DNA from 4 places in the Salicibibacter cibi genome. Region 4 is predicted to be linked to each of the others. Evidence: riboswitches for the same ligand, from Rfam matches in the RefSeq annotation. Region 4 holds a riboswitch; each other region holds the start of a gene.
What was found. Region 4 has a riboswitch for thiamine pyrophosphate ahead of thiT (energy-coupled thiamine transporter ThiT). Riboswitches for the same ligand answer to the same signal wherever they lie in the genome.

Region 1: another riboswitch for thiamine pyrophosphate. It lies ahead of HUG20_RS16635 (thiamine phosphate synthase); the one in region 4 lies ahead of thiT (energy-coupled thiamine transporter ThiT).
Region 2: another riboswitch for thiamine pyrophosphate. It lies ahead of thiD (bifunctional hydroxymethylpyrimidine kinase/phosphomethylpyrimidine kinase); the one in region 4 lies ahead of thiT (energy-coupled thiamine transporter ThiT).
Region 3: another riboswitch for thiamine pyrophosphate. It lies ahead of HUG20_RS02655 (acetylornithine deacetylase); the one in region 4 lies ahead of thiT (energy-coupled thiamine transporter ThiT).

What each region holds. Positions count from the first base shown of each region.
Region 1 covers NZ_CP054706.1:3,337,525-3,344,954, forward strand. Annotated here, with positions in the region: gene HUG20_RS16615 (ThiF family adenylyltransferase) at 1-359, opposite strand, end outside; gene HUG20_RS16620 (thiazole synthase) at 352-1,116, opposite strand; gene thiS (sulfur carrier protein ThiS) at 1,119-1,322, opposite strand; gene thiO (glycine oxidase ThiO) at 1,336-2,448, opposite strand; gene HUG20_RS16635 (thiamine phosphate synthase) at 2,435-3,049, opposite strand; TPP riboswitch at 3,220-3,326, opposite strand; gene HUG20_RS16640 (DinB family protein) at 3,453-3,941, opposite strand; gene HUG20_RS16645 (hypothetical protein) at 4,043-4,342, opposite strand; gene HUG20_RS16650 (hypothetical protein) at 4,420-4,614, opposite strand; gene HUG20_RS16655 (DUF4064 domain-containing protein) at 5,299-5,742, shown strand; gene HUG20_RS16660 (DUF4352 domain-containing protein) at 5,785-6,615, shown strand; gene HUG20_RS16665 (DUF6612 family protein) at 6,669-7,430, opposite strand, start outside.
Region 2 covers NZ_CP054706.1:629,634-637,063, forward strand. Annotated here, with positions in the region: gene HUG20_RS03065 (TetR/AcrR family transcriptional regulator) at 1-342, opposite strand, end outside; gene cls (cardiolipin synthase) at 654-2,102, opposite strand; TPP riboswitch at 2,227-2,328, shown strand; gene thiD (bifunctional hydroxymethylpyrimidine kinase/phosphomethylpyrimidine kinase) at 2,493-3,314, shown strand; gene HUG20_RS03080 (DNA glycosylase AlkZ-like family protein) at 3,326-4,510, shown strand; gene HUG20_RS03085 (hypothetical protein) at 4,541-4,822, opposite strand; gene nagA (N-acetylglucosamine-6-phosphate deacetylase) at 5,072-6,262, shown strand; gene nagB (glucosamine-6-phosphate deaminase) at 6,264-6,998, shown strand.
Region 3 covers NZ_CP054706.1:527,240-534,669, reverse strand. Annotated here, with positions in the region: gene HUG20_RS02665 (5-oxoprolinase subunit C family protein) at 1-986, opposite strand, end outside; gene pxpB (5-oxoprolinase subunit PxpB) at 983-1,717, opposite strand; TPP riboswitch at 1,937-2,039, shown strand; gene HUG20_RS02655 (acetylornithine deacetylase) at 2,189-3,460, shown strand; gene tenA (thiaminase II) at 3,460-4,134, shown strand; gene HUG20_RS19055 (hypothetical protein) at 4,546-4,836, opposite strand; partial or broken gene HUG20_RS19330 (reverse transcriptase domain-containing protein) at 4,933-5,223, opposite strand; gene HUG20_RS19050 (reverse transcriptase family protein) at 5,437-5,841, opposite strand; gene HUG20_RS02640 (hypothetical protein) at 6,333-6,545, opposite strand; gene HUG20_RS02635 (YciI family protein) at 6,811-7,080, opposite strand; gene larC (nickel pincer cofactor biosynthesis protein LarC) at 7,203-7,430, opposite strand, start outside.
Region 4 covers NZ_CP054706.1:1,893,260-1,900,689, forward strand. Annotated here, with positions in the region: gene HUG20_RS09700 (hypothetical protein) at 104-292, opposite strand; gene lexA (transcriptional repressor LexA) at 437-1,069, shown strand; gene HUG20_RS19485 (hypothetical protein) at 1,219-1,341, opposite strand; gene HUG20_RS09710 (MBL fold metallo-hydrolase) at 1,664-2,458, opposite strand; gene HUG20_RS09715 (hotdog fold thioesterase) at 2,486-2,872, opposite strand; TPP riboswitch at 3,658-3,758, shown strand; gene thiT (energy-coupled thiamine transporter ThiT) at 3,752-4,393, shown strand; gene HUG20_RS09725 (TetR/AcrR family transcriptional regulator) at 4,530-5,105, shown strand; gene HUG20_RS09730 (YhgE/Pip domain-containing protein) at 5,187-7,430, shown strand, end outside.

The sequences.
Region 1 (7,430 bases), 1.4 Mb from region 4:
ACCAAGTCAACCTCGGGCACAAACTTGGCCGCTTCTTCCACCTGAAAATCAAGGACGTAGGCGTCTATCTCCACATCCGTATTCACTTTCTTAAGATAACGGGCGACAGCCTTGGCTTTGGCCACTTTGTATTGTGCATCTTCTTCTGTGAAAAGCCGCTGGCGGTGGAGATTATGAAGCTCCACGTAATCACGGTCAATGATGGTGATTTTGCCTATTCCCGCTCTCACAAGGGTGTCCGCAATGGACGTGCCGAGCGCGCCGCAACCGACGAGCAGCACATGCGCCGTGCGAATGCGGTCTTGCCCTTCTGTTCCTAGCGGCTCAAAACGTGTTTGCCGATCATAGCGATCAACCATGAAACACACCTTCCTGAGGACTGCTTGCCTTCGCAAAACGCTTCACCGGAATACGTCCGGCTTCGTAACTTAAGCGCCCGGCTTGAATGGCTAATTTCATCGCCTCCGCCATTTTTACAGGATCATCTGCTTGCGAAACCGCACGATTCAATAGCACGGCATCCGCACCCATTTCCATCGCCAATGAAGCATGGGAAGGCGCACCGATTCCGGCATCGACAATAACCGGAACGTTCGCTTGTTCCACAATGTAGGATAAATGAAGCGGGTTCAATATCCCGCGCCCTGTACCGATGGGCGCAGCCCCCGGCATCACCGCATGCGCACCCAACTCTTCCAACTTGCGGGCAAGCACGGGGTCATCAGCAATATACGGCAGAGTGATAAACCCTTCTTCCAAAAGCATTTCTGTCGCCCGATACGTTTCAACGGCATCAGGCAAAAGGGTTTGATCATCCCCAATCACTTCAACCTTCACCATGTCACTCAATCCAGACGTGCGAGCTAGTTTTGCAATGCGAACGGCTTCTTCCGCCGTTTTTGCCCCAGCCGTGTTCGGTAACATGGAAAATGTATCCGGTTGAAATTCCGAAACGAGATCATCATCACTGTCATCCAAATTCATTTTGGCAACGGCAAACGTCAAAATTTCCGTCTCCGACGCTTGCACGGCTTTACGTTGCACATCAACATCCGGAAACGTTCCGGTTCCCAATAACAATCTTGAACGGAACGTTCGATCCCCTATTCTCAACATTTTTACCCTCCTCCCACAAAACGGACAACGAATATCTGATCGCCCTCGGCGAGCGCCGTTTTTTTATATTCGTCGGGCTTGAGCGCGACCTCGTTGTGTTCGATCATTGCCTTTTTATCTGCCAAATTAGCATGCACACGGAAATCTTCAATCGTTTTCACATCTGCAGGGACGTCCATCGTTTCTTCGTTTACTTTGATATGCATGATTTATTCCCCCTTAATGATTTCGATTAGGCCGAAACGCCTGTAAAGCTTCCATCTTTCCACTCGTGATCGTGGCAACCATTTCCTTCCCGGAAGCCGGCGCCAATAAAATACCATTGCGTCCGTGACCGCCACAGAGCCAACATCCGCGGATCGAAGGATGAGGCCCCATCAAGGGAAGGCCATCCGTCGTTTGCGGACGAATACCCGCCCACATTTTCGAGATTTTCGCGTGCGCAACTTCAGGGAGCAACTGTTGCGCACGCTGGAGTACTTCGCCGATGCCTTGCACCGTTGTTCTCCGATCCCGCGATAACTCGGACGTCGCCCCGATTAGTGTTTCGCCATTTGGCTTCGGCACGAAATAGAAATGTTCATGATAGAGCGTCTTCGTGACGAGCGGATGCTTCCCTTGCACGCGAATCGCCTCTCCTTTTATCCCTTCAATCGGTAGCACACTTCGATCCGCGGAAAGCTCAAACAAATCAGAACCGGTTGCCAGAACGACATGTTCGCTATAAAATTCCTCGCCGCTCGCCGAAAGGACCCCTTCGCAATGATCGCCATTTTGAAGCAGAGCGCGCACGCCGGTATACGTTTTCAATTCAGCGCCTTGAAGCACCGCTGCTTGTCGGAAGGCAGAAGCTGTTTGCACAGGTTCCACGTGCGCTTCTTCAGGAAAATAAAGGGCACCCTCTGCCCCATCGGCGAGGAAGGGAAGGTGTTCGTACAATTGTGCAGCCGTTAAACATTGCACCGATTCCCCGGCTGCCGTTTGCCATCGTTCAATTTCATTTAATTTTTTCCATTCTTCCGATGAAAAAGCCGGTTTAATCGCGCCGGAAACCGTTCGGCCGATGGATGTCCCCGTTTGCGCCATCAACTCCTCAGCCAATTGCGCGTACAATTCCCGGCTCTTTTTCGCGAGAGGATACAGAGGCGTTCGGGATTGCAGTTCCACTTGGACCCCCAACATACCGGCGGCGGCCGATGTCGTGCCGTTTCCTGCATCCCCACGGTCAAGAATAAGTGTTTTTAACCCTGCCCGTGTTCCGTAATACGCGATCGCGAGCCCTATGATCCCTGCGCCGACAATAATGAGATCATACGATTCATGTCGTTTCATAATTCATCTGCCCAAAACGATTAAATTGGATGGCCTCTTCTTCCGGTTTTTCCGCTTCCCAAAAACCTGAAATTAGCGCAATGCCCGAAGCACCGGTGCGGGATATTTCGCCTAAACGGTCCCGGGTGATGCCTCCGATCGCAAGCACGGGGATGCGAACCGATTGCACAACCGATTGCAGTGCCGCAGTCCCACGGGGCGGGACGTCGGGTTTACTCGCGCTCGGATATATATGTCCATAATAAAGGTAGTCCACCCCTTCTTCAGCCCGGGCTTTTGCTTCCTCGAGGTTGTGCACCGACGCCCCCACTTGCAGATTCGGCGCCTTGTTTTTCACGTCTTTTGCCGTCAGCGAGGAATTGCTCGGCAAGTGAACACCCCCCAAGTCCCACGCGGCCGCTGCTTCCGCATGTTCATTAAGAACAATTCGCTCGCGTCGTAGTCCAATTTTACAAAGCTGGTCAATTTGTTGTTTTAACCGTTGCAGCGAAGCTTCCTTATCGCGAATATGAACGATGTCAATATTTTTCAATGCGTGTCGCAACTGCCTTACTTGAATGTGAAACGGGCAGTTGTTCGTCGTGATTAAATGCCAGGTCACGGTTAGCCTCCCTACCAATCTTTTAGAAAACGTGGCTTTTCGCCAAGCTTTTATAGCGAAAAGCCTTAGTTGCACTTATGCAGGTAAGAAAGTTGATTTGTACTTTCTTACCTGCCAAGCAACGACAAAAAGCCGCCCTAAGACAGCAAAGGACAGCAGAAAGAATGGTATCCGTTCTTCATCTACTTTCCTCCGCTGGCTTTATCGTCCAGATCAGGTTCCAAGGGTTCGAGGTTCTCCTCATCTCAGCCCCGGCAGGGCACCCCCAGTAGAAATACTTATTTAATTATATTATACACGCAGCCGAGAAAATACGTCAATTTTTAGCAGTCGAAACCGGGCGTTTATCAGCGAAAAACAACGGGATATCAGCCGAAACTGACGATTTATCAGCCAAATACCGTCAACGCACCTCTTCCTCCATGTCCCAAGCCCCCTGCTGTTTGCGAATAAATACAATTTGTCCAATATGATAGCTCGTATGGATCATCATATTTGCAAGCACCGTCCCCCACGTCTCCCCGCTTTCTCCATGGACGGGCGCTCTCCAATCAGATTCCGTTGTTCCATCAATGATGTGCAGCCATTCATCCATCATCGTTGTTAACTGGGCCACGGTGACAGACCAATCCCGATTTTCACCGCTTCGAAAAGTAGCTTCATTTCCTTCTTCAATTGGAGGGACTGGTTCTCCTTTGAAGCGCTCCAGACAACGATTATTATATACAATAAGATGATTGACGATTTCATGGATACTATGGTCGGCTGCCTCCCGTTTCCAATTCGCCTGCTCATCCGTGACCCCCGCGAGCGCCTGCTGAAGGCATGCAAACCAATGGTTCTCATCATGACAAGCGGATAATTGCCGATAAAAAACTTGTTTTACCCCCATCAATGATCCTCCCCGTTTATGCTTAATGATTATGGCTTCGCCATTTAAAACAAAAATCCTGCAAAAAAATAAAAAAATGCAGCCAACACCGGCCACATTTTTTAGTAAATCACCCAATGGATCTCGTACCAATATCCATCGGAGTCATATTCCAAATCCAATTGATATTCTCCGGGTCCATCGTCGGTTTCCATTTGCCCTTGCACCAAATAGTGATCTTCGCCCTCCTCCATGATAGAAGTGGCTTCTTGTGAAGCAATATCGATTCCTGTCACTCCTTCGGCTTGAAGTTCACGCGTCAACACTTCCTCCGCATCCTCATACGCAACGTCCGCATTCACCCCAAAACAACCGGCCAAACATAATGCCACGACGAACAACAGACAGAAGGTCTTTTTCACTTAATCCCTCTCCCTCACATAATCTTCATTTCGAACATATTTTCATTACTTAGGGATTGCTGAACAACTTGCAGCTATCAGCTGAAGCCGGGATGTCGCTTCCATGGCTTCGCTTTCCGCGGACGAACGGTCAAGCCTCCTCGCGCAAAACCGGCGCTGCGGGGGCTTGACGCGTCCGTTTTTCCGCTGGAGTCTCGCCATTGCAGCACCATCCCTCCGTACGTTTCCAGAAGTGCAAGGGTTTTTTGCTTATAGGATGGATTTCCTTGCATCCAGTTTTGACAACACCAACGGAAAATGCTTATGTGCCAGTCTTTTTCTATTATTCAGCAGTCCCTACTTATTACTCCTTTTACTTATGTAGATTTACATGTACATATGCTGTTCTACACCCCGAACAAGCTGTAATAATTGCAGCGAGGCAGGCGCGTTGATTTACCTTAAAATACCTTCTGGCATGGAAAAGAAAACTGTTTAGTATCAGATAAGTCCTTTCGAACATGATCTGCGGACTCAAATCGCCGCTCAGGAGCCAATGGAGTCCTCTGGAACATGATCTGCGGACTCAAATCGCCGCTCAGAAGTCAATGGAGTCCTCAGGTCCGGGTTTTGGGGAGCCGTAATGGCTGTCGAATGCCAAATTAGTCCGCAAATGTATGTAACATAACACGGTATGTTTAATATCCTTTTCGTCTAAACCCTTTCATTGGAAAAATACGGATAATTAACACGCCTGGCAGCGAGGGCATGAACGTGTTTACATTGTGAATTTATGGGCTTATTATCCTATTTTTTATTGTGGATTGGATGTAGCTTTTCGTCTTTTTTCCCTTATTTATTCTTTTAAATCATGACTAAACGACGGATTCATTTTTTTTGGCTAAAAATGACTTCTAATTATGATATATTATAACTATTAGTCTTATATATAGAAAGATTTGGGAAGGGGAATAATTTTGAAACGAACAGGCGAAATGGCATTAGGGATCATTGGAGTAGTTATCACTTTTGTCATAGGCTTATTAGTGGTTATCGGCACCATTGGATTTCAGTCATTCATGGGAATGGTAGAACAAGAAATGATGCAGGATCCGACATTGTCCGCCCAGGAGGCAGAAGCAGGTGCATGGGCCTTAGGAATGTTCGGTTCCTTCGGTTGGTGGATCTTTGTGATGCACATCATTGGGCTTGTCATAGGAATCATCGCCGTTATCAAGCTCAACAGTAACGCAAAATTGGCCGGAATTTTATTTCTCGTATCGGGAGGAGCTATGCTCATTTTGACCTTTGGCACATCCATTATTCAATCGGTACTTTTGATCATCGCGGGCATCATGTGCCTTGTACGAAAACCACCGGTATCTTTGGAAGAGGAAAAGCATGTGGAAACACCATTGTAGTCAGGTGACACATGTTGAAAAAATTAATATGAGGTGGAACATATGTGGACGGTTTTAGGTATTATAGGGTTTATCTTTTTAGCGTTAGTGGGTCTTGTATTCATCATATTAGGGTCCATTAATCCGAAATGGGCCATGATGAAAAGTAGAGGGCCCGTTTATGCGATTTTTGCCCCGATTTTGGCCATTGGCGTTATCGGTCCAATAGTAATGATCGTTATGGCTATTATGAATGCAGAGCCGACAGCTTCAGAAGAGATCGAATCTGTGGAGGAGCCTCCGATTGAAGAGGAAGAACCTCCGATGGACTCTGAAACACCTCCGTTGGAAGAGGAAGATCCGCTTGAGTTGGATGAAGAAGAAGAAAATTTTGATGAGGAAGAAGTCGCTTCCCGTGACAACCCCGCTTATCCGGGTGAAATGATTACATTTGTGTTGGAGCACTATACTTATGGCCTTATGGAAGTGGATGTAACACTGCTTGATACCATCCGCGGCGAAGAAGCATGGGAAATGATCGAAGAAGCCGATGAATATAACGAACCACCCGAAGATGGCATGGAATATTTCATCGCCTATTTTGACATTGATTTGAACCAGATTGAAGAAGACCCGTTTAATCTCAGTTCATTTGAGTTTGATCTCGTGTCATCAGAAGGGAACGTATACAATGATGACACATATGTTACAGGTCTAGATGATCCGATTGATGCCGATTTATATGAAGGGGCAGGCAGTGAAGGGCACGTCGTTTTCCAAGTCGACGAAGACGATCCATCCCCTTATGTCGTGTTTCTCCGGGACCTTGATGGAGTTTGGTATCAGACAGAAGAAGGAGCAGACATCGATTTGGAAACCGAAGAGTCGGTTTAAGCAAAAACAACCCAGGCATTTTATAGCCTGGGTTGTTTTTGCATGGTATAAATTTAAAGATCCAAATCTTCCTCTTCCAGATCTTCTAACTCTTCCATTTCACTTTCCAAGTCGATCGCATCATCGATGGCCTCTTGCGGAATTTCAATTTCATCGATTTCATCAAAGTCGGAGAAAGTCCCTTGCATTTCTTGAGATAGTTCCATGGTCTGTCCTTCTTCTTCCATTTCCATCTCCATATTCATTTCCAGTTCGTCTTGATAGAATGTTTCCTTGTCAATATGCATGACATAGTCCAGGGCATTGATTTCCATCTGCCCTAATACTTGATCCATTTCGGCCTCCATCTGAGGATCTCCCTGCATCGTTGCAAATTCTCTACTGAGCTCAATTAGCTCATCACCGGAACCTTCAATCGTTAAAGCATAGTGGTCCTCTTCTTCTTCCACGGTGAGTTCACTCGAAAATTCCTGGAGCATTTCAAGCTGTTCTTGCGGGGACATTTCCAAATCTTGAATGTCCTCCATTCCCATGGAACCTCCATCCATCATGATCCATTCATCGTCTTCCGGTTCTAACATATAAATCGTGCCATCTTCGTCCATGTATTGTTCGATCTCCATATCTTCTTCCGTTACTGGATCAGGTGTTGTCATTGTTTGCGAAAAAGCCATCGGATCCAATACAACATCCATACTCATCGTCATATCCATGGGCATTTCTTCACCGTCTACGTTTATGGACTGATTTATATCCATTTCCGAGCTGTAACTGTTTAGTTGATCCATCGCTTCTATAGACTGGCTTAATACTTC
Region 2 (7,430 bases), 1.3 Mb from region 4:
GGCATTGTGAACATCATGTAACTCTTCAAGCATGCGCTTCTCTCGGCTTGCGTTGGGATTTTGAGCCATAATGATTTGAAATATTTTTTCGGGTGCCTCGAGATTGGCATTTGCGGCAATCATCTTGGCAGCTTCGGCCCCACTGTCTATAAACCGTATGACCACGGCATCCATGACATCTTCCTTGGACCGAAAATAATAATAGAACGTTCCTTTGGCGATCCCGACCATTTGTAATATGTCGTTTATTGTTGTGTTACCATACCCCTTTGTTGTAAAAAGCGTCTCGGCAACGTCCAGAATTTCGTTTCTCCGTTCTTCGGGGTTTTTTGAGGTTCTCATTTTTTATGCCTTTCCAATTTATTGACCGACCGTCGGTCTATAAAAAGAATATCATTACTCCGCTTATAAAGTCAAGAGCGATCGGAGACATCGTCAATCCAGCAAATTTCCGGTAGGGAAGCTACTCTCATTAAATTTTGTATGAACAAACAAACCAATCATCATTCTAAAATCAATTGCAAGATAGATCTTCGCACTGAAATGAAGGGATCAGGAAGCCCGAGTGCGGTGAAAGTGTCAAATCTCGGTCGCCATGGAGCGTCCGTGGCGACCGATCCCGATGAGTACTTTCAACCGCTTTCGTTTCCCCCTTACAATATCGGCGACAACAACCGGGCGATCGATTCTTTGAAACGTACCCACATTCCCCGTTCTTGGTAACGTTGCGGGGTCATTTCCGAGGAAAAGGCTTGATCGGTTTCGAAAATCGTTGCCATTTTTTCGCCGAGGGCATCATTATACATAAAGACGTTTACTTCAAAATTCAGACGGAAGCTGCGCACGTCAATGTTCGCGGTTCCGATGGTGCCGACACTCCGGTCCACGACGAGCATCTTCGAATGAATGAAGCCTGCATCGTAAATGTAAAAACGGGCGCCCGAATTGAGCAATTCCCCCATGTGGGAATACGTCGCCCAATAGACAAAGGGATGATCCGGTTTATTCGGTATCATAATGCGTACATCCTTGCCGGCCAGGGCAGCGATACGCAAGGCGTCAAGCAAACTGGCATCCGGAATAAAATAAGGGGTTTGGATGAATACGGAGTCGCGTGCCGACGTGATCATCTTAATATAACCGTTTTTGATTTCTTCCCATTCGGTATCGGGACCGCTGGAGACAATTTGCGTGCTAATTTCTCCCTGTGGTTGCATGTCTGGGAAATAATGGGGCTCATAGTGAACGGTTTTGTCTTTGGATGCTTGGTTCCAATCAAGAATGAAACGGGTTTGCAACGCTTTCACCGATGAACCGCGTAGACGTAAGTGGCTGTCGCGCCAATAGCCCATTCGTCTATTATGTCCCAAATATTCATCGCCGACGTTAAAACCGCCAACATATGCAGTCTCTCCATCGATCACGACGATTTTACGGTGATTGCGGTAATTCAGCCGTGAGTTCACATAAGGGATACGGGATGGAAAAAAAACGCCCACTTCGCCTCCCGCTTCCGTGAGGGTTCGAAAGTGTCGCGGATGCAGCTTTCGGGATCCCATATCGTCATAGAGCACACGCACTTGCACCCCTTCGCGTGCTTTTTCAGTCAGCAAGTTTATGACGCGTTTGCCGAGGGTATCATTACGAAATATGTAATATTGCAAATGAATATGATCTTTCGCTTCCGCGATGTCCGATAACAATTGCGAAAATTTATCGACGCCGTCCGTGAACACGTCTACATGATTGTTTTGGGTTAACACGGCATCGTTACTGCGAAGCAGCATAGAAATCAGGTGGCGGTGGTTGCTCGATGTTTCATTTTGAAAATCAAAGCGGTCATGGTCCATATCGTCCAATTGCTCATTGATTAAGTCTTTCAAGCCTATTTTTTCAATGCCGTCCCAATGAAATAAACGTTTTCGGGTCAAGTTTTGCCCAAGGACCAAGTAAAGGATGAATCCGAGGTAGGGGATAAATAGCAGGATGAGTAACCAAGCCCAGGTCGCATTCACATCACGCCGTTCCATAAAAACAATGATGCCGGCAAAAATTGCGTTAAGAAAAAATAACAAGCCAACGGCGATTGATAAAATGTCCATCGTTTCCCTCCTCTCTTTTTGCTATTTTTCTCCATGGTATCATGTTTTCGGGAAAAAGTGGATTTCTTGAGTGTGAGAAAAGATAGGAAGATGCCGCATAATTATGATAGAATAAAGGAAAAGAAAGAACCACTAGGGGTGCGTACAGCGCTGAGAGAAGTGATTGCTTCAACCCTTCGAACCTGATCCGGGGAGTACCGGCGGAGGAAAGTGGCTTCAGGACGTAGACGAAGAGAGCACTCGATTCTTGTCCTATGCGCCGCCACCTTCCGTCCGAAGGTGTTTTTTATTGGTAGGTAAGTATAAATCAACTTTCTTATCTACATAAAAAATGGAAGGCAACACTTCGTGTGGCAACGCTGGTTACGTGAGCCGAAGGAGGGCGCAGACATGACAGAAATTGCAAAAGCATTAACGGTGGCAGGGACGGATCCGAGCGGTGGAGCTGGCATTCAAGCGGATTTGAAAACGTTTCAGGAGATTGGCGCATACGGGATGAGTGTGATCACATCTGTGGTCAGTCAAAATACGCTTGGGGTAAAGTCATTTGTGGATCTCGAACTTGACTTTGTGGAAAGTCAATTTGACGCTGTATTTGAAGATATACCTCCAGATGCGGTGAAATCGGGCATGCTTTCCAACCCGGAAGTAATGGCGCTGGCAGCCAAAAAGATGAAGGAAGCAAATGTCGCCAATTATGTGCTTGATCCTGTAATGATTGCGTCCAGCGGACATGCGCTCATTTCGGAAACGGCCAGGGAGACGATTGCGAGAGAGCTTCTTCCATTGGCAACGGTCGTAACGCCGAATTTGCCGGAAGCAGAGGCGTTGACAAATCGAACGATCAAGACAGTTGACGACATGAAAGAAGCCGGCCGAATACTTGTAGAGGAATATGGAACGAGCGCTGCATTGATTAAAGGCGGGCATTATGAAGGCGAGGCCGATGATTATCTGTATGATGGCCAAACGTTTGAAAAATTCTCAGCGGAACGCTTTGATACGAAGCACACCCACGGAAGTGGTTGCACGTATGCAGCGGTAATTACAGCCGGCCTAGCGAATGGAAAGTCCCTCTATGAAGCGGTGAAAGATGGCAAAACATATATTACTGCCGCGATCTCAAACCCACTCAATATCGGAAAAGGGCAAGGGCCAACGAATCATTGGGGGCATCGCTGGTCTGACGTTCAACCCCTCATCAGAGTGTAAGGAGCGACAACATGGCTATTCAAGTCAGCAAAAAGGCAGCACGGCGATTCCTCCTCGCGAAATCAGGTTTGAATGATTACGGAGCGCTCGACTCGAACATGGCGACGGCTCTTCGCCAATTGGAATGCGTGCAGTTGGATCCGGTGGCCATCATCGAACGAAACCACCACCTTGTTTTTTTCAATCGTTTGGAAAAATACAATCGGGCAGAACTCGAGCGCCAATTGTGGGAAGGGCTTGCCTTTGAATATTTTGCTAATGCTGCTTGTTTGCTTCCAATGGACGATTATCCGATTTTTAAAGGAAGAAGAAAAACGAGCCAACGGGAGTGGGCATCGAAAAGGCATCTGTATAAAGATGTGGAGCGTATGATTCGACAAGCGTTGGCAGATCAAGGAGCATTGCCATCCAAAGCCTTTGCTTCAAATAAAAAAGTTGTTGGTGCCTGGGATCATCCAACACACGCGACAACGAAAGAAACGAGTCATGTGCTTCGGATGTTGTTTGAAGCCGGTGCCATTCAAGTGTGCGGCAGACAAGGGTCCGAGCGCCATTTTGCCTTGAGCGAAGATGTTATTCCCGCTTCCTGTCAACAAGAAGCAGAAGTGATCAGTGATAAAGAAGCGGACCGAAGACTTGTGCATAAATATCTGCGCGCCTATCGTCTGATTGATGACAGCGATCCGCGATTTGGCTGGCAGCGTATGGCAGCCAAGGAGCGCAAGGCTTGGGTGAACGGCTTTATTTCTGATGGTACGCTTATTCCGGTGGATATCGAAGGCGCAACCGGGCGGTACACCGTGTTGCAAGAAGATGTTGAACAGTTACTCGCATATGAAGCATCCAATGAATCCGGCAACAGTACTGTTTCTTTTTTGCCGCCCCTCGATAATTTGTTATGGCGAAGAACACGCTTGGAAGATTTATTCGATTTTACGTATCGTTGGGAAATTTATATGCCGCAACACAAGCGGCGCTATGGTCCATACGCACTCCCGATCCTGCTGGATGATCAGCTGATCGGGCGGGCGGATCCGTTTTTTGACCGTGAAAAAGGGAGGTTTTCGATTCATGTTCATAAAGAACCTTCTCGGAAATGGTCAAAAACGCGTACGGAACAAGTGGAGCGCGGGGCTAAACGCTTGGGGAAACGTCTCGGTGCAGCGGATGTCCGAGTCACGGTGGGGAAAGGATAAACGTGGTCTCTCGGAGCGGGATACATGGCATTACCCTTTTTCTGCCAAGTTGCCCGCGCTTTCCAAGGTCACAATGTTTTCTTTGCTTTCGCCATCGACATCTGCGACAATCGCCCGGCCTTCATAAGCGCCTCCTTCAGCTTCAAACTCAAAATACATCGGTGTTTTTGAACTTACGGCATCAAAGATTAAATTTTGTTCTTCAACGCCATGAAATGTGGCGGTCCAATCATCGTTATCTTTTACTTCAATATTACCAACGCGGAAATTGAACACTTTTCCATCCGCTGTTCGTAAAGCGTCTACTTTCATTACTGAATCCTCCTTTTCTGCTTATGTGAGTGTTTTTCCCGGGAAAGCATGAACACAAACGATGGATTTTCTGTGTACAATGGTATAAAGTGAAATTTCTCACCTCTTGTGACAATATGCCGACATACGGACGGCGCCGTTGAACTGGACGATGAAGCCGTCACGAAAGCATGGCAGCCAAGAAGTTATGTTCCGGATTCCGAAGACACGGCGCTCACCACCTGGATAAAGAGATGGAGGGTAGAAAAGATGCCTCGTCATTCAAGCGTTATTTTGCATGGAATGAAACTAGTCACGGACGGTGACGTATGGACAAATGGATATATTTTTTTGCAAAATGAAACGATCATTGCTGTCGGGAAAGATTTAAAAGACGACGATTTTTCCGGAATCCCGAGACGGGCATACAAAGAGAACATGGTTGCGTTCCCCGGGTTTATTGATATTCACACCCATGGCGGATACGGGGTCGATGTGATGGACGGGAAGCAAGAAGTGTTTGAAACGTTAGGGGCTTCTTTACCGTCTGAAGGTACGACTGCGTATTTGGCGACGACAATTACGCAAGAGAAAGAAAACATCACGCGTGCGCTGCAGACAGGAGCTGCTTATTACCGCCGGCAAAGGGAAGCAGGCGTTGCTGAATTATTGGGCTTTCATTTGGAAGGACCTTTTATCAACGCCAAGAAAAAAGGTGCGCAACCGGAGGAGCATATTAAAAGTGATGCCCTTGATTTGTATAAGGCTTTCCAACAAGAAGCGGATGGCACCATCCGAGTCGTCACCTACGCACCGGAAACGTTGGGAGGGCTAGATTTAACGGCCTACATAAGTGAAACAGGCGCGATCCCTTCCATCGGCCATTCGGATGCAACGTACGAGGAAATGAAGACAGCGGTGGCAGCCGGTGCGAAGCACATCACGCATCTTTACAACGGGATGCGCGGCTTTCATCATCGTGAACCCGGGGTTGTCGGTGCGGCTTATACGATCGATGAGCTCAAAAGTGAAATCATTGTGGATGGGTTGCACAGCTCACCGCCTGCTGTGGCAACGGCCTATCGGACAGGCGGGTTCCGTAATCTTTTTCTGATTACCGATAGCATGAGAGCAAAAGGGCTTCAAGACGGTACGTTTGATTTGGGCGGCCAAGATGTAACCGTTCAGGGTGAGAAGGCCATCCTCGCGGACGGCACGCTTGCCGGGAGCATTATAACGATGGACAGGTGCTTGCGTAATATGCGTGCGTATACGGATGCCACTTTGCCTGAGCTTGCGGCGATGACTGCCGGCAATCAGGCAAAGGCGCTAGGGATTGATGATCGCAAAGGTTCGATTGTCCCGCATAAAGACGCAGATATCGTGCTGCTTAACGAACATTTGGATGTGGAAGAAACGTGGTGTTGCGGCCAGTTAGCGTATCAAAGCGAGGAGCGATAGGATGGATATGCATATCTGCAAAAATTATGAGGACCTCAGCACAAAAGCTTGTGCGCATGTGGTCGGACAGATTGCAGGAAAAGAAAACAGTGTATTGGGATTGGCAACGGGTGGTACGCCCGAAGGGATGTACAAAAATCTGGCCGAGCAGCATGAAAAGGGAGAGCTTTCTTTTCAGCACGTAACCACGTTCAATCTGGATGAATACATCGGTTTGCCCACGTACCACCCCTTAAGCTATCGCGCTTATATGAAAGCTCATCTATTCTCAAAGGTTGATCTTTCAGCAGTGAATACACATTTGCCCGATGGACAAGCGGCTGATCTAACGGCAGAATGTGCGCGTTATGAGGCATTGCTTCGCGACGCGGGCGGCGTAGACTTGCAAGTGTTGGGGCTGGGGCATAACGGCCACATCGGCTTCAACGAACCGGGCACGCCCTTTTCCTCCACCACGCACATCGTCGAACTTGATGAAAAAACGAGAGAGGCAAATGCCCGCTACTTTGAAAAAAAAAGCGATGTCCCCAGAAAAGCAATAACCATGGGCATCGAAACGATTTTAGCAGCCCGCGAAATACTGGTTCTTATCTCGGGTGCAGATAAGGCCGAAGCGCTGAGAGAGATGCTGTACCGGGAGATAACGAATGAATTTCCTGCCACCGCTTTGCAGCAGCATCCGAATGTCACCATCCTTGCCGATGAACAAGCGGCAAAGGAATTACCCGGCCAATGAGCGATAAATGAAGATGGCCTCGGCGTCGGTCCGTTGCATAGGCAGAGGCGTATTTTCATAGGCATGTGTGACAGCTAAGCAATCCTAATCAGGAAGAATGTGTTATTGTCCTCCAAACCGAGGGCAAAGCCGTCACATCCTTTGAGAACCGTATATTTATCAGCCGTTCCGATGTCCGGAAAGGCTTCCGGCTTCCGAGCTATGATCTCAAGAAAAAAATTTTGTGTCTTCACGGTAAACGATTTATGATATGATATAAAATGATTGACTTGTAAAGTTTATCCCGGAGGTAAACATCCATTATTCCAGAGTTCAGACGTCGGAAGCCGGAAATCAGAAGATCATTCTTTTTCCGACCTCTGGCTTCTGAAAACTGACCTCCGGAAAAGCGGGCGACTAACACCCCGATTTGTTCAACTAACCATCAGTGGG
Region 3 (7,430 bases), 1.4 Mb from region 4:
ATCCCTATTTTTCTTTCACGCATTGCTTGGGCTTGTTTTAAATAAAGCGTTTCAGCTTCTTGAAAGGTAATCGGTTCAAACATTACTTGTTCATTCGGCCGGAACTGGGCAAACCGCCCTAAATCAACCGCTGCCACTTGTGCAAAACGCGGATACCCGCCTGTCGTCTGCCGATCAGCCATTAAAACGATCGGTTGGCCATCACTCGGAACTTGCACCGTCCCAAACGCGACAGGTTCCGATAAGAGGCTAAAAGATTCTTGGCGTTCGATGGGAGCGTCTTCTTCTGTTTGCAACCGATACCCCATACGATCCGATTGTGTCGAAACGGTAAACGCTTGTTGGAAAAATCGTTCCCGACTCTTCGCTGTAAACTGCTTAAAATGGGTACCGGGAAACGCCCGTATTTTTTGTTGTCCGCGGTCGAGCAGACTGCCATTTGCTCCCCAGTTTTCAGCGAAGACGCCGCCATCCGCTTTTTGAGCAATTTGATCAAATCGCTTCATCGCTTCTTTATTTTTCTTCCCTATATGTAATCGGTCACCTTTTTGAAGTGCTCTACCTTCAAAACCTCCGATTCCCGCACGCACATACGTACTCTTACTATTCATCACTACAGGTACATCGATACTACCCGCAACCGCCAGATAAGCGCGATAACCGAGGGCAACCGGTTTAAACGCAAGCGTACTTTCGGCAGGGACAAAAAGAGGTACCCCAAGTGAGTAAGCCGTACCATTGACTGTTGGCACCATTCCGCCCCCTGTTACTGCTATAAGACTATCCCTCTCGACCTTGATCTCCGGACCGTTCATCGTCATTTCAAGCACAGCTTCATTTTCATGATTGCCCACGATGGCATTTGCGCTTTGCAAAGCGATACGATCCATCGCGCCGCTCTCCAAAACCCCGTGCTGCAAAAAGCCAATTCGGCCTCGATCTTGAACGGTCGTAAACAAGCCCGCTTTCAAGATAGATAAACTCACATGTCCCCCTCCTCGTACGCTTCGAACTCCGTGCGCGTAATTGCCTTAAAATAAACCGTGTCCCCGGACTTCAGCAAGCTCGGTTGTTCCCGGTTAGGGTCAAACATTTTAAGGGGTGTTTGCCCGATCAGTTGCCATCCTCCCGGTGTCTCAAGCGGATACACTCCTGTTTGAATGCCGGCGATTCCGACAGCACCGGCGGGGATTTTTGTTCGTGGTTCACTCCTGCGCGGCGTAGCAATCTTTTGCGACATACCGCCAAGAAAAGAAAAGCCGGGAGCAAAACCGATCATGTATACCAGATACTCGCCGCTTGTATGAATTCGGATCACTTCTTCTTCAGAAAGGCCATTCTCCGTCGCCACATGGGACAAATCGAGACCAAAAGCTTCTTCATAACAAACGGGGATCGTTACGACAGCCCTCTCGCCTTCTTCCCCCGTCGTCTCCCCTATCTCACGAACTTTTTCCCGCAACTTTTCCATCACGTATGCACTCGGGGTGTCTCTTTTCCCCATGATACGGAGCACCTTTATCGGGTCGTAAAAGACGGTTAGACCAGTATAGCTCGGAACGCATTCGAGATACCATTCGAATGGAGCTTCTTCCAACAAGTCCATCAATTTTTTTGTGCGTTTATGGATTTCCGGATCAATTTCCGTCCCAAAAACAATATTGATCGCGGTTTCTGATAACACGTATAGTTCCGGTTTTTTTGCCTGCGCAGACATAAAGGTCTCTTCTCACCTTCCCTTGCCAGTATAAATTTGAGTTTCCCTTTTGTTTTATTTTTGATAATAGCCCCTGTGGCCGATCACTACAGTCATATTATACCTTTGGAAAATGATTGTTATCCTTTTCCCTTGTATATACCCAATCAAACGACCGGCAGGAAATATTTGATTATTTTCTTTTTTTATGTTACTTTTAATAAAGTAAATTAAAATATTTAAAACCACTAGGGGTGCTTTTATTAGCTGAGAGAGGCATAGCCTCGACCCTTATTCACCTGATCCAGTTCGCACTGGCGGAGGGAAGTGGGCTGATGACGTATATTGTTTGTTGTTGCCACTTCCCTGAAGTGGTTTTTATTTTGTTTTCAGGTAAAAAAGTATAAACCAACTTTATTACCTGCATAAGTTGGGCGAAGGCTTTCGCCATAAAAGCGACGAAAAACCAAATTTTCTAAGAGGTGAAGAAAGATGGAAACGCTCATTCAACAAGTGGAAGAGCGCAGAGATGAGTTAATTAGCTTGCTTTCGGATTTAATCGCGTTTCGCACACCTGCGCCGCCGGCCAGAAACACAGATGAGATTCAAAGATACATAGCCGACAAACTCCAAACGATCGGTTTTGATGTAGACCACTGGGACGTTTACCTCGGGGATCCGAATGTTGTTGGCTCACGTAAAGGCTCCCATTCAGAAAATTTTCATAGTCTAATATTGAATGGCCACATCGATGTGGCCTCGGTGGAAGAAGACGAAGACTGGGAAACGCCTCCGTTTGAAGCAGTTATCCGCGATCGAACGCTCTTCGGACGTGGAGCAGCGGATATGAAAGGAGGTGTTGCCGCCTGTTTATTTGCGCTTCAACTGTTGCACGAGAATAACGTCGAGCTTCGCGGAGACATGTTGTTGCAATCTGTGATTGGCGAGGAAGTTGGAGAGGCCGGCACGAAGCAGTGTTGCGATCGGGGCTATGATGCGGATTTCGCCATCGTCGCCGACACAAGCGATTGTGAGATTCACGGACAAGGCGGTGTGATCACAGGCTGGGTAACGGTGAAAAGCCCGACGACCCATCATGATGGCACACGCCACCGTATGGTCCACGCCGGTGGTGGATTACGCGCGGCAAGCGCCATCGAAAAAATGAACAAGTTGATTACCGCCCTACAAGAATTAGAGCGTGATTGGGCGATTAACAAATCATATCCCGGTTTCACTCCGGGGACGAACACGATTAACCCCGCTGTCATTGAAGGGGGGCGCCATGCCGCTTTCGTAGCAGACGAATGTCGGCTCTGGATCACTGTTCATTTTTATCCGGATGAAAGTGCAGATTCCGTGGCAAAAGAAATCGAAGAACACCTACTGGCAACGGCAAACGCAGATCTCTGGATGAAAAATTACCCCCCAACGTTTCAATGGGGCGGCGCATCGATGATTGAAGAGCGCGGCGAGGTGTTTCCGTCTTTTACCGTTGATGAAGATCATGCAGCTGTCGATGACTTGATGAAAGCGCATGAGCATACATTTTCAAAACCTGCAAAAATATCCATGTCGCCATCTGTCAATGACGGCGGTTGGCTCGCCGAGGCCGGCATCCCTACGGTTTGCTACGGCCCCGGAAAATTGAAACATGCGCACGCCATTAATGAACAACTCAACATCGATCAATTGCTGGACTACACGAAAACACTGCTCCGCTTCATCGTTAAGTGGTGCAATCAACCAAAGGAGAGATCATAATGACATTCAGCAAACGCATTCGAAAAACAGCGGACCCGATCTGGAAAGCAAGTCATGAACATCCCTTTGTACAGGGAATCGGACACGGCACATTGGACATTGAATCTTTTAAATTTTTCATGTGCCAGGATTACAAATACTTAATTGAGTATTCCCGCGTCATGGCCATGGGCACCGTTCTTGCGCCTGACTTGAAAACGATGTCCGGATTCGCCAAAGCCCTCGACGAAACCTTGAACATGGAAATGGATCTTCATCGTTCCTATGCTGAACGTCTGGGCATTTCCCGTGAAGATCTTGAAGAAACTGTTCCCGGCCCTATCACCCTTGCTTACAGTGGCTACATGATGGCGGAAGCCCAAAAGGGGTCCATCGCGGAGCTGATCGCAGCTATTCTCCCGTGCGCCTGGAGCTATTACGAAATCGGCCTTGAACTCGCGAAAATCCCCGGCGCCACCGAACACGAACGATACGGCGAATGGGTGCGGATGTATGCTTCCGATGAATTCGGCGAAATTGGCGAATGGTTGATCGGGAAACTGGATGAACTCGCGAAAGGAAAAACGAAAGAAGAGCTGGACCGACTGGAGGCCATTTTTCTGAACACGAGCCGGTATGAGTATATGTTCTGGGATATGGCATATAAGCGGGAGGGGTGGCCTGTACGGGAATAACTCTTATTAAGTAATTGATTTTATTTTTTATTCTGTTACTTGGAAATAACGATATGGTAGTTTCAATTGATATTAGACTTTTCCATTAGAACAACAAAAGACGCCCCCCCAACTTACGGAAAATACCAAGTCGTCAAGTTATTAGAGCCCCTTGATCATGAAACGTTTTGTGTTAAGGAAGGCGCTATGATGCTAAAGTGTTCTTCACATTTTGAAAGTGCTTGAGAAATATCCTAATCAAAAGATCATCATGATTTAGACAATTCCAAGAACCATCATACGAAGCTTAACATGCGCTGATCAACTACGACTTATGTTTCTTCTCCGGGTAGAATGGCCACCCATTGGTGGCCTAAACCCCCACAGAACCTGGCGTGCAGATTTCCCGCACCAGGCTCTTCAGAAATGGTTTTACAGCATTGCGTAGAATTTCAGTTTCCGATACGGAATTGAAATTTTCGGACGCAATAATGGAAACAATGTCCGCAACTCATGGAATTTCTCCCACGTGACATATCCTTTTCGACTCCGACTGCTTAACATTTTCCGCCAATACTTGACGGTTGCTTCGTAGACTTTAACAAGGGATTGAAAATTCCCAGCTACGCCATAATACGCATAATGCCCTTGCAGTTTCTTGTTGATGATCTCAGCTTGATCATAGAGTGGTGAATGCCGAATACGTCTTAATGTTTCTTTCATGTTTCCAATACTTCGCTTAAGCCTGCTTTTCTCGGTTTTCCGCCCCACCATGAAATTTCCTTTCTGGTTGGTTGTGCAGAAATGGGTGAAACCTAGGAAGTATATGGTGTCCACCTTCTTACCTTCTGCCTTCGCATGCCTTTGGGCAAACCGCCCAAATTCGACAAGTCCTGTTTTATCAGGCTCCAGCTCTAACGAGAATTTCTGTAATCGGTTTTCCAGCGCTTTATGGAAGCGTTTGGCATCCGAACGATATTGAAAGCATACAACGAAATCATCAATGAATCGAAGAAGATATGCTTCTCCTTTCAACCTTGGTTTGACACTCTTTTCAAACCATAAGTCCAGTACATAGTGAAGGTAAAGGTTACTCAGCAGAATACTAATGGATCCACCTTATGCAAAGCTTTGCATAACCCACCTTGAGGGGAACCTAAGTTCGTTTCATAGAACTGCGCATCTTCCATGATCCCGGCTTTTAGCCAGGACTCGATCAGATCCAAGATTCTCCCATCGGCAATTTTCTCCCGTACCTTATCCATCAGGGTATCGTGCGAAATATTGTCAAAGTATGACTGGATATCAAGATCCACCACGTATTCATACGACGGTATCGAGCGCCTGATGCTGGGAATGCTCTTTCCGGAATCCGTAACTGTGACGATAGAAGTCTCGATCAAAAAGAGGTTCAATCATCTGCCGCACGGCTTGTTGCACGATGCGATCCCGCACTGTTGGGATACCAAGTGGGCGCTTCTTTTTACCGTCATCCTTGGGGATGTAGTGCCGCAAGGCTGGATTGGGTTGGTAACGATTCTCCTGGAGGAATCGTTGGATTTCTCTCAGGTTCTGATCCTCCTGAATCTCAAACCACTTGATGGTTTCCCCGTCAATGCCTGCACTCCCCTTATTGGTTTTCACCGCTTCTTGCAGGTTTTCCATTCGATACACCTTATCAATGATGGAATAGTATCTGCGCGTTGGTTGTTTTATCTCTATCACCACCTTCGCGCTTCTCACCACGTTGGTCTTATGCTCGCTACAGATCACGATTCTTTGCTCGTTCCACCGCCCACAAGTGCGTGTCTAGGAATGCTCCAATCGCTCCTCTTCCAGGCGATGTACTCAAGTCGCCGGTGCCCTTCTTTCCTCACGTTCAGGAACGGTTGGCAGGGACGCCACCCACTCGGTTACACCTCTTTTCATTAAGGCGCTTACGTAACCCACTCGCGATTATTCCCAACGTTGACAAAGTAGAACCCCTTCACCTCCGATGCAGAGCTTTTGGCTTTACACCGGGCAAGACAACTCCTTGCATCTCCTCATCCGAGTTTTCGCCTCCATCCTGTCACCAGGCTTCATTGGCTCGGATTTCCTCACTACTACGGGTTCTTCCGCCACCTGCAGTGCCATCGATTTGGCTTTCCCCGTTCGGGTTATACCTCCTCTACCTTATGGCGTTTGCCATAAGGAGCCTACAGTGCTTCCCCCGGTCATCACACCTTCTTTTCCATCCATCCCGACCCTAAACACGTCGATGAGCCTTGCCGGTCGTTCCCTTCTTCATGTTTCCCGACAAGATACGGTCTTCCGTAGGTTTCCCCGTCATTTAGGCGGGTCACCCACCATCGCCGCCACCTCTGGTTCACATCATGTTCCGGGCTGGATTTTGCCTGCAGACCTTTCAGATTCTCTATCTCTAGAGACACCCTGTCCGACCTTCCTCCTGAGAGAGGGGGCCGTTGCTTCGGCTACGGCACTTCAAAAGGGCAAGTTACCGGGTGGATTTTAACCACCTAGATTGTGTGACTGCGGGGCACACTAAATGATCCACCTGCTAAAGCAGGTGGATTTGGACATGAATGTTCACGACAGAAAGTCGCTTTTCAGGCTGAAGTCTGCTGAAGATCCTATACTTAAGAATACTGATTTTGACTGGAACCCATGGCTACTTCTTTTGTTCATCCTTTATTGTCAAGTTCCTGGAAGAACCATATCCCATTCGTGAATCTCATAGCCCCTGGCTTTGTGAATCACAAATGGATCATTTTGAACATAGCGAACAGCTTGCTCTAAATTCTGTGCCGTATAAATGACCAATCCGCCAGATCCGTCAGTAAAACGTCCATTAGCAAAAATATGTCCGTCATTTCTCATCTTCTCCAGATAATCTAAATGCTGGGAACGATATTCAGCACTTTTTTCTGCATCAATAGTAGGTAACAATACAGCAAAATATTTCATTATAAATCTCTCCTTGAGTAAGATTTTTACACTCTCGGCATTAAACGAGGCTGAGATAACATAAATTTATCCGATTCATCTATTGGGTTTCCTCCTACTTCTAGTAGGAGGTTTTTTCATTTTTACTGATGGTTTATTTGATCGTCAATGCTGATTTCTCGCCAAACCCTTTCATATACATGCGCAAAAGATTTGCCCTCTTTTTGTGCAATCTGCCTAATGTCTTCATACTCAAGCGAGGTTTGATACGTTTTATTTTTATCATACCCTATCTTTACTCTAACGTCACCCAGTGAGGTGGAAAAGGATTCAACTTTACGATGTAAAGGGTGTCGCTTTGCCTCTGTACG
Region 4 (7,430 bases):
CAAGAAATCAACAGGCAACAGTTCATATTATAACCTAAATGAATGGCTGAATATAAATAGTCCCTGATATGCTTTCTTTTTCGTCCCCATTCTTTTATTCCCTCTACCAATCCGTATGTTCAACCGGTGTTGGCACAAGTGCTGTTGTTTGAGGATGCCCTTCCGCTTCCGCCTCACTTGTCCCAATCGAGTGATCGGCAACCAACGTCATAATGATGATAGAAAGGGCGAATAAAAACAATAACATGCGTTCTTGTCCTTTTCCGCGTTCTTTTCCAACTTGTTGGTTCATTATAAGAAAACCTCCGAAACGTTTGTTCTATTTATTAGTATAGCAGAACTATCGTTCGTGTCAAGCATTTTAAGGAACTAATGTTTGCAAACGTTTGTTTTATATGATAAGCTATAAAAAATAAATATTAACGAGGTGAATGAAATGAAAAAGCTTTCGCAACGACAAGAAACGATCCTTGCATTTATTAAAGACAATGTAAAAAAGAAAGGATATCCGCCTTCAGTAAGAGAAATTGGGGAAGCGGTCGATCTTGCCTCGAGCTCAACCGTTCACGGCCACTTGGCCCGATTGGAAAAGAAAGGGTATATTCGTAGAGACCCGACCAAGCCAAGAGCGATTGAAGTCCTTCATCTGGATGAACAAGGAAACGAAATTTCCGAAGCAGACAAGCCGGCAAGTGCTTATGTTCCTTTAATCGGAAAAGTAACCGCAGGCGTTCCCATTACAGCCGTCGAAAATGTAGAGAGCTATATGCCGTTGCCCGACGATTTTGTCGGAATTGACCAGGTATTCATGCTCACCATTGAAGGAGACAGCATGATTGACGCAGGAATTCTTGATGGTGACCAGGTGATTGTGCGCCAACAACCGACCGCAAATAACGGTGATATTATCGTAGCGATGACGGATGAACAAGAAGCAACCGTCAAACGCTTTTATAATGAAGGGAACCACATCCGATTGCAGCCGGAAAACCAAGCGTTGGAACCGATCATTCTTGACAATTGCCAAGTGCTTGGAAAAGTAAGCGGTGTCTTTCGTACGATCTCGTGAAAAAATTGCAAACCTAAGAGGGCGGGAAGATCAAACGTTTCCTTCCCTTCCCAATTTCAGGGTTTAAGTTGACATAATAATATTATTGGAACTTAATTCCGTTTCTGTTTTACTATATGCACATCGCATATCTGTTTAGAACGGCTTGATTATTTTTTCTTCCCGTTTCGGTTTTTCTTTTTGCGATAATGCCCTGCTGTGATCAGTACAGCGAGAATCAACAGCCCGGGCATGGAAGCCGCGATCGCTAAAAAAAGACCAATTTCCAACACACCCATCACCTCGCGATCTTTGCCAATATGGTATGTATAAACGAGCGCGAGGTGATGCGACGAATGATTAGATTGGCACGTTGTTGATGAGACTCCGAATGATGGATTGGTTCGGCGTAATGGTCGTCATGAAGGGGTCCATGAAGACCGAAATAACGTTCGGAGCTTCGATTGAGTAACCATGAGGTGTCCATGGAGCCCGAACGGAAATATGCGGTCTCCACTCTCGCTCTAATCAAAGAACCTTTTCCACGAAAATAACCCCCGAGCTGATTTCGCTCGAGGGTACCTTTACACGCGCAACGTGCAGGGAATTTTTTTGTTATTCATTCTCCAGAATCGAAGAGACAATATGCAAAGAGTCCCATTCTCCCCCGGAGACGCTTATAATCGGATACTTTTTCGGATAAAAATTGTCTCTAATCTCCTCAACGGAAAGCCCTTCTTTGTGAAGATGTTTTACCTCTTCGGAAAGGTTCTCAAGGTGATCCAGTTTTTGCTTTAACATCTCTTTCCCGTTTTCTACATATCCGGCATGACCACAAAATAACGATTCAAAATCATAAGCGAGCAATGTTCGGATGGAATCCATCGTTTGCGGAATGGATTCGCTGCTCATAATGACCTTCGGTTTCGGTGAGACAAATAAATCCCCTGAAAATAGCGTACCGTTTTCTTCATCGAAAAGCGCGACATGATCATCGGCATGACCCGGTGTATAAATAACTTTCCATTCCCGATTTCGAGATTGGATCGTACCATCGAGTAGCGTGGCCTGAAACCCTTCCCGCTTCCCCCAAGTCATCTGACGATACTCCGGATAGGGCGAATCTTGGGCACATATACCAATCCCTTTCGGATGAACATGAATAGGCACTTCAAAGTTTCGCTGCAACCACGGCGCTGTTCCGGAATGATCTTCATGGCTATGGGTAAGGGATACAAAATCAATCGAATGCGCTTCATAAAAAGGAATAAGTTCAGACTCCATGCGCGGTGGTCCGGTATCGACTAACATCCCGTCAACCAAAAAGGCATAGACGATATTTGTTTTTTCCCCTCCGAGAACAACATCCATTTTTACACAAGTCACATCTTCTTTTTCGTATACTTGCATCACAGTTGCACTCCTCTCCTTTTTTTATTATTTTGAAACAACTGCCATCGTACAACGAGCGACACAGATCAACTTTTCATTTTCATCGGTTATTTGAATATCCCAAACCATAGTCGTGCGTCCTTTATGAAAAGGCGTAGCGGTTGCCGTAACAACGCCGTCGGTTTTACTGCGAATATGGTTTGCATTAATCTCCATTCCTACCGGATTGAATTTTTGCGGATCTATATTCATTGCCGTCGCCATCGTTGCCGCCGTTTCCGCCAACGCAACCGATGCCCCGCCGTGCAGAATACCGGCCGGTTGCCTCGTCTTAGATCCCACGGGCATCGTCATGATCAAACGGTTGGAACTGAGTTCCACATACTCCATTTCTAGTTCGCCAACAAGGGAATCTTTACCCCGCGTTCGCATTTCTTCGGCAAAAGCTTCCTTATCATCCACATCATACAAATCCAATACATCTTGAGAAACAATCATTCCTATCCGCTCCTTCTGTTTGGTTTTATTTAAGAATGTTCATTCTAAATCAATCAAAAAATAACATTTAATCGTAGACAATCAGTGTCATGCCTTATTCCATTTTTTTTCCTTTTATTACGCGTTTTCACCAACACACGTAATTCCACAAACGAATTATTGAGAACCTGTCCATTTGAGGGAATGGATCGGTACTCTTGTCCCGCTAGGTACAGCTTTTCTTCCGTTTGAGGATTAGATCAGGATTGTCATTCCTCTCGAACCAGCTTTCCCTCTCTTTGAAGGTATGAAGTTACACTTGTGTAGGGACGCCTCTGACCCTTACTACGCATCCATTTTCCCATTTTAGTGCCCAATGCTGGGTGACCGAGTAATTCAACCGCTCTGCACTAGTGGAAGGCGATGTATCAAGTTCCGGTTGCCTCTTTAGTAATTGATAAATATCCCTGGGAGATAACAATCCTTCCGTCTCAGGATAAAATCAATCCTCTCCGTTGATTTATCATTAGAGGATCTAGTTATATATTACCAAAATAGATGATTAAAGTCAGTTGGGAAATCGTTGAGTGGGGACTATTTTTAGGTTTTCCCGATTTTTTGGTGCCACAACCACCACGTGGAGACTAATATTAAGCAGATCCCCATTATTTCAACCGTTTCCCTCCTCGTACTTGCAAGTTTTCCTAATAGGCGTATAATGAAGGAAGATCATTAAAATATTTTTCCGCTAGAGGTGTCGAAAGACTGAGAGGGACGTGCGTCCTAACTCTTGGAACCTGACCTGGTTCATACCAGCGTAGGGAAGTGGATGGCATGGATGTACAGGTGCGAACGCCTGTGATGTATGCTTTGCTTCCCCCTGTGGATCACAGAAAAGGGGATTTTTTTATGCACCAACGGACGCTTGCAATGGTTGAAATCGCTTTGATGACGGCACTCGCGTTTATTTTGAGCTTCGTGAAATTTCCTGGACCTTGGGCACAAGGCGGCTCGGTTTCTCTTATCATGGTGCCGATTTTCATTATGGCTTTTAGGCGCGGATGGCGCGTTGGGGTTTTGACAGGATTGCTCGTCGGGATCGTGAATTTAATGTATAATGCCTCAATTATTCATCCGATCCAAATGCTATTGGATTATCCGGTGCCCTACGCAGTTCTTGGACTTGCCGCATTGTTTGCTTTTCGCAATAGCAAGGGGAAATTGTCCGTAAACTGGGCGTTTTTCGGTTTGTTATTCGCCGGCTTCTTACGATTTCTATCCCACGTCGTCTCCGGTGTTGTTTGGTTTGGGAGTTTCACCCCGGATGGAATGAATGCTTATCTCTATTCGGTTGGGTACAACATTTCCTATTTATTGCCGGAAATTTTGATCACCCTTGTTGTCCTCTACATCCTCTCCAGGGCACAGCCTGATTTTTTTCCAATAAAAAAAACTACCCCTCATCTTCCCTCTTAAGAACTGTGCACGGGCGCACCATACGTTCGTGCATGTTACTTTTCATGCCTCCCCCTTGACTGATGGCTCACGCATGTTATTATAATAATGACCAATTTGTTCATTCGGTCATTTTCTCGAAAAGAGGTTATCAAAAATGATCACTAACAAACGCGCCACGATTTTAGAAGCAGCGAAACGGGCGTTTTCTTTATTTGGCTATAAAGGCACATCAGTCGCCCACGTTGCCAGGCTTGCCGGTGTTGGCAAGGGCACGATCTATACCGAATTTAAAAATAAGGAAAAAATGTTGGAAGCCGTGATGGATGGCATTTTACATGATCTCGGAACCATTTTTGAACGGGTGAAACACAACGACGAACAATCCATTCTGAAATTGCACCGTGCCTTATATGATACGTTGCAATATCGCAAAGAGCATCAACTACTGACGCATCTTGCCGAAGAAGTCAATGTCTACGGTACGAAAGAAGCGGTGTCTGCGATGCAAAAGGTTGAAGATTTCATTATCACCGCTTTGGAACAGGCCATTGCGCAAGGGGTGGAAAAAGGTCGTCTGCAAGTAATGGACACGGAGATCACAGCCTTCACCATTTATAAATTATACATTGCGTTCATCGTTGATTGGGAAGCGAAAAAACGTCCGCTGACGGAGGAAGAATTGTTTCAGGTCTTTGAAAATCACATTTTTAAAGGAATCGTTGTTCGATGATACACATAAATGATGTTTTTTTTGAATAAAAAATGACCATTATATTATTATGGTCATTCGGTCGAATCAGGGGGTTTTACATTGAAGGGTTTTATTGCCGAATGGAAGGCTATTTTCGCAGACAAAAAAATGCTCATATCGATCATCGGCATTCTATTGGTTCCTGTTTTGTATGGAGGCATTCTGCTTTCGGCTTTCTGGGATCCGTACGGTCAGCTTGAGGAGCTTCCCGTTGCTATTGTGAATGAAGATGAAGGAGCTGAATTGGACGGAGAAGAAGTGAATGCCGGGGATGAATTCGTAGACGAACTATTGGAAAGCGAAGATTTCAATTGGCATGTGACGGATGCCGATGAAGCAAAACGAGGCTTCGATGCGTTCGATTATTATTTATACGTTTTCATCCCTGCTTCTTTTTCTGAAGATGTGTCTTCTTTACAGGATGAGGATCCTGAAAGTGGAATGATTTATTATGATATCAATGAGGATGTTAACTTTGCTGCCTCTCAAATGGGCACGCAGGCGGTGGACACGATTGAAGAGGAACTGTCCCGGACACTAACGGAAACTTATGTGGAAGTGATCGATGATGCATACACCGAGCTGGCGGACGCAACAGTAGAGCTTGAGGAGGGAGCTGAAACACTTGCGGACGGTGTGGATTCAGCGCTTGAAAACATGGGCTCCCTTACGGAAGGTTTGTCAGACTTGCGTGAAGGTGCCGGCTCCTTACATGAAGGAACGAACGAAGCCGCTGAAGGCACCAATGAATTGCGAACGGAAGTAGAAGCTTTCGCGGAGTTTTTCCATAACAGTGAAGAAATCGATCAATTGGAAGACACGTTGAACGAGATGCAAACGGATGTAACAAACGCCCGCGCTTATTTGGAAAGTGACGATGCGGAACAACTGGAAGAATCCCTTCGTTCGCTTGATGAAAATTGGGCGGCTGCAAGCGCCTCCCTGCAATCAGCCGAAGATTCGCTAGGCCAATTGGACGATCGTCTGGAAGACATTGACGAACCCGTTCAAGACGCACAAGGTACCCTCGATGATATCCGCGAGATGAATGATCGCCTGGATCAATGGCAAAATCGGGCAAATGAAAGCTTGAATGATTTAGAATCGTTTGCAGGGACCTGTTACGAATGGCAAGAAAGGCTTGACGAATGGGATGACGCCGATGAAGAAGCTCAAGGTTTATCCGATTATATTGCTGAAAACTACCCGGAAGATGAAGAATTACAAAGCTATGCGGATACATTTTCAGAAACAGTTGACGGGATTGACGCCGAAGATGGTCAATCGTGCCAACAAATCGATGAAACCATAGATGCTTTAAATGAGACGTATGATGATATGGAAGAGGCAACGCCGGAGCTTTCAGAGCAACTCGAAACGATCGATGCAGCATTCAATGAAACCACAGATACGATTTCCGACGGACAGGAAGACGTGTCAAACTGGATAAATGAAGTAAGTGAGGAGTTGGAAAATGCTCGTACTGCCGCACCGGAAGGGATCGGTGATGGAGACATCGAGCTATTGGAAGTGTTTCCGCAAGCAAGATCCACATTGGCAGATTTGGATGAATCTCTTTCCCAAGCAGACGAAGTATTCTCATCGGCAGACGCTACGATCGATGAAGCGGAACAGGCGGTGCAGACGCTTGATGAAGGCGTACAAGATTTGAACGAAGGAGCAGACGAACTGTCGTCGGAAATGCAAACAGCATTCGAAGGCGGCCTTGAGATTGAAGATGGCCTCGAAGAACTCGATGACGGATCCCGTGAACTGCACGAAAATCTTGAGACATTGGCTGAAACGTTATTGGAAAATGAGCTATCTGAAGAACAGCAGGAGCTCTTCACTTCCCCCGTTGAATCCGTATCGGAAAGTGAAACCATGGATTACACGTACGGAGAAGGATTATCGCCTTATTTCTTATCGTTGGGATTGTTCGTCGGAGGTTTGACGCTCTCGATCATCTACCCATTTTATCAACCGTTGACGAAACACGAAACGGCCTGGAATTGGTTCTCCGGTAAGTTGGGCGTCATCTGGACAGTAGGCATACTTCAAACGATCGCGCTCATCGGAGTCACCTTCTTCGGACTTGATTTGGATATCGCCAGCCCTGGTTGGTTTTCATTTTTCATGGTCTTCTCCGGCCTTTCCTTTATGACGCTGATTTTTATGCTCGTTGCCATATTGGAAAATCCCGGGCGCTTCATCGCGATTATTTTATTGATCATACAACTCGGAGGAAGTGGAGGTTCTTTCCCCGTGGAACTAACTCCTGCTTTTTTCCAATACGTGCACAAC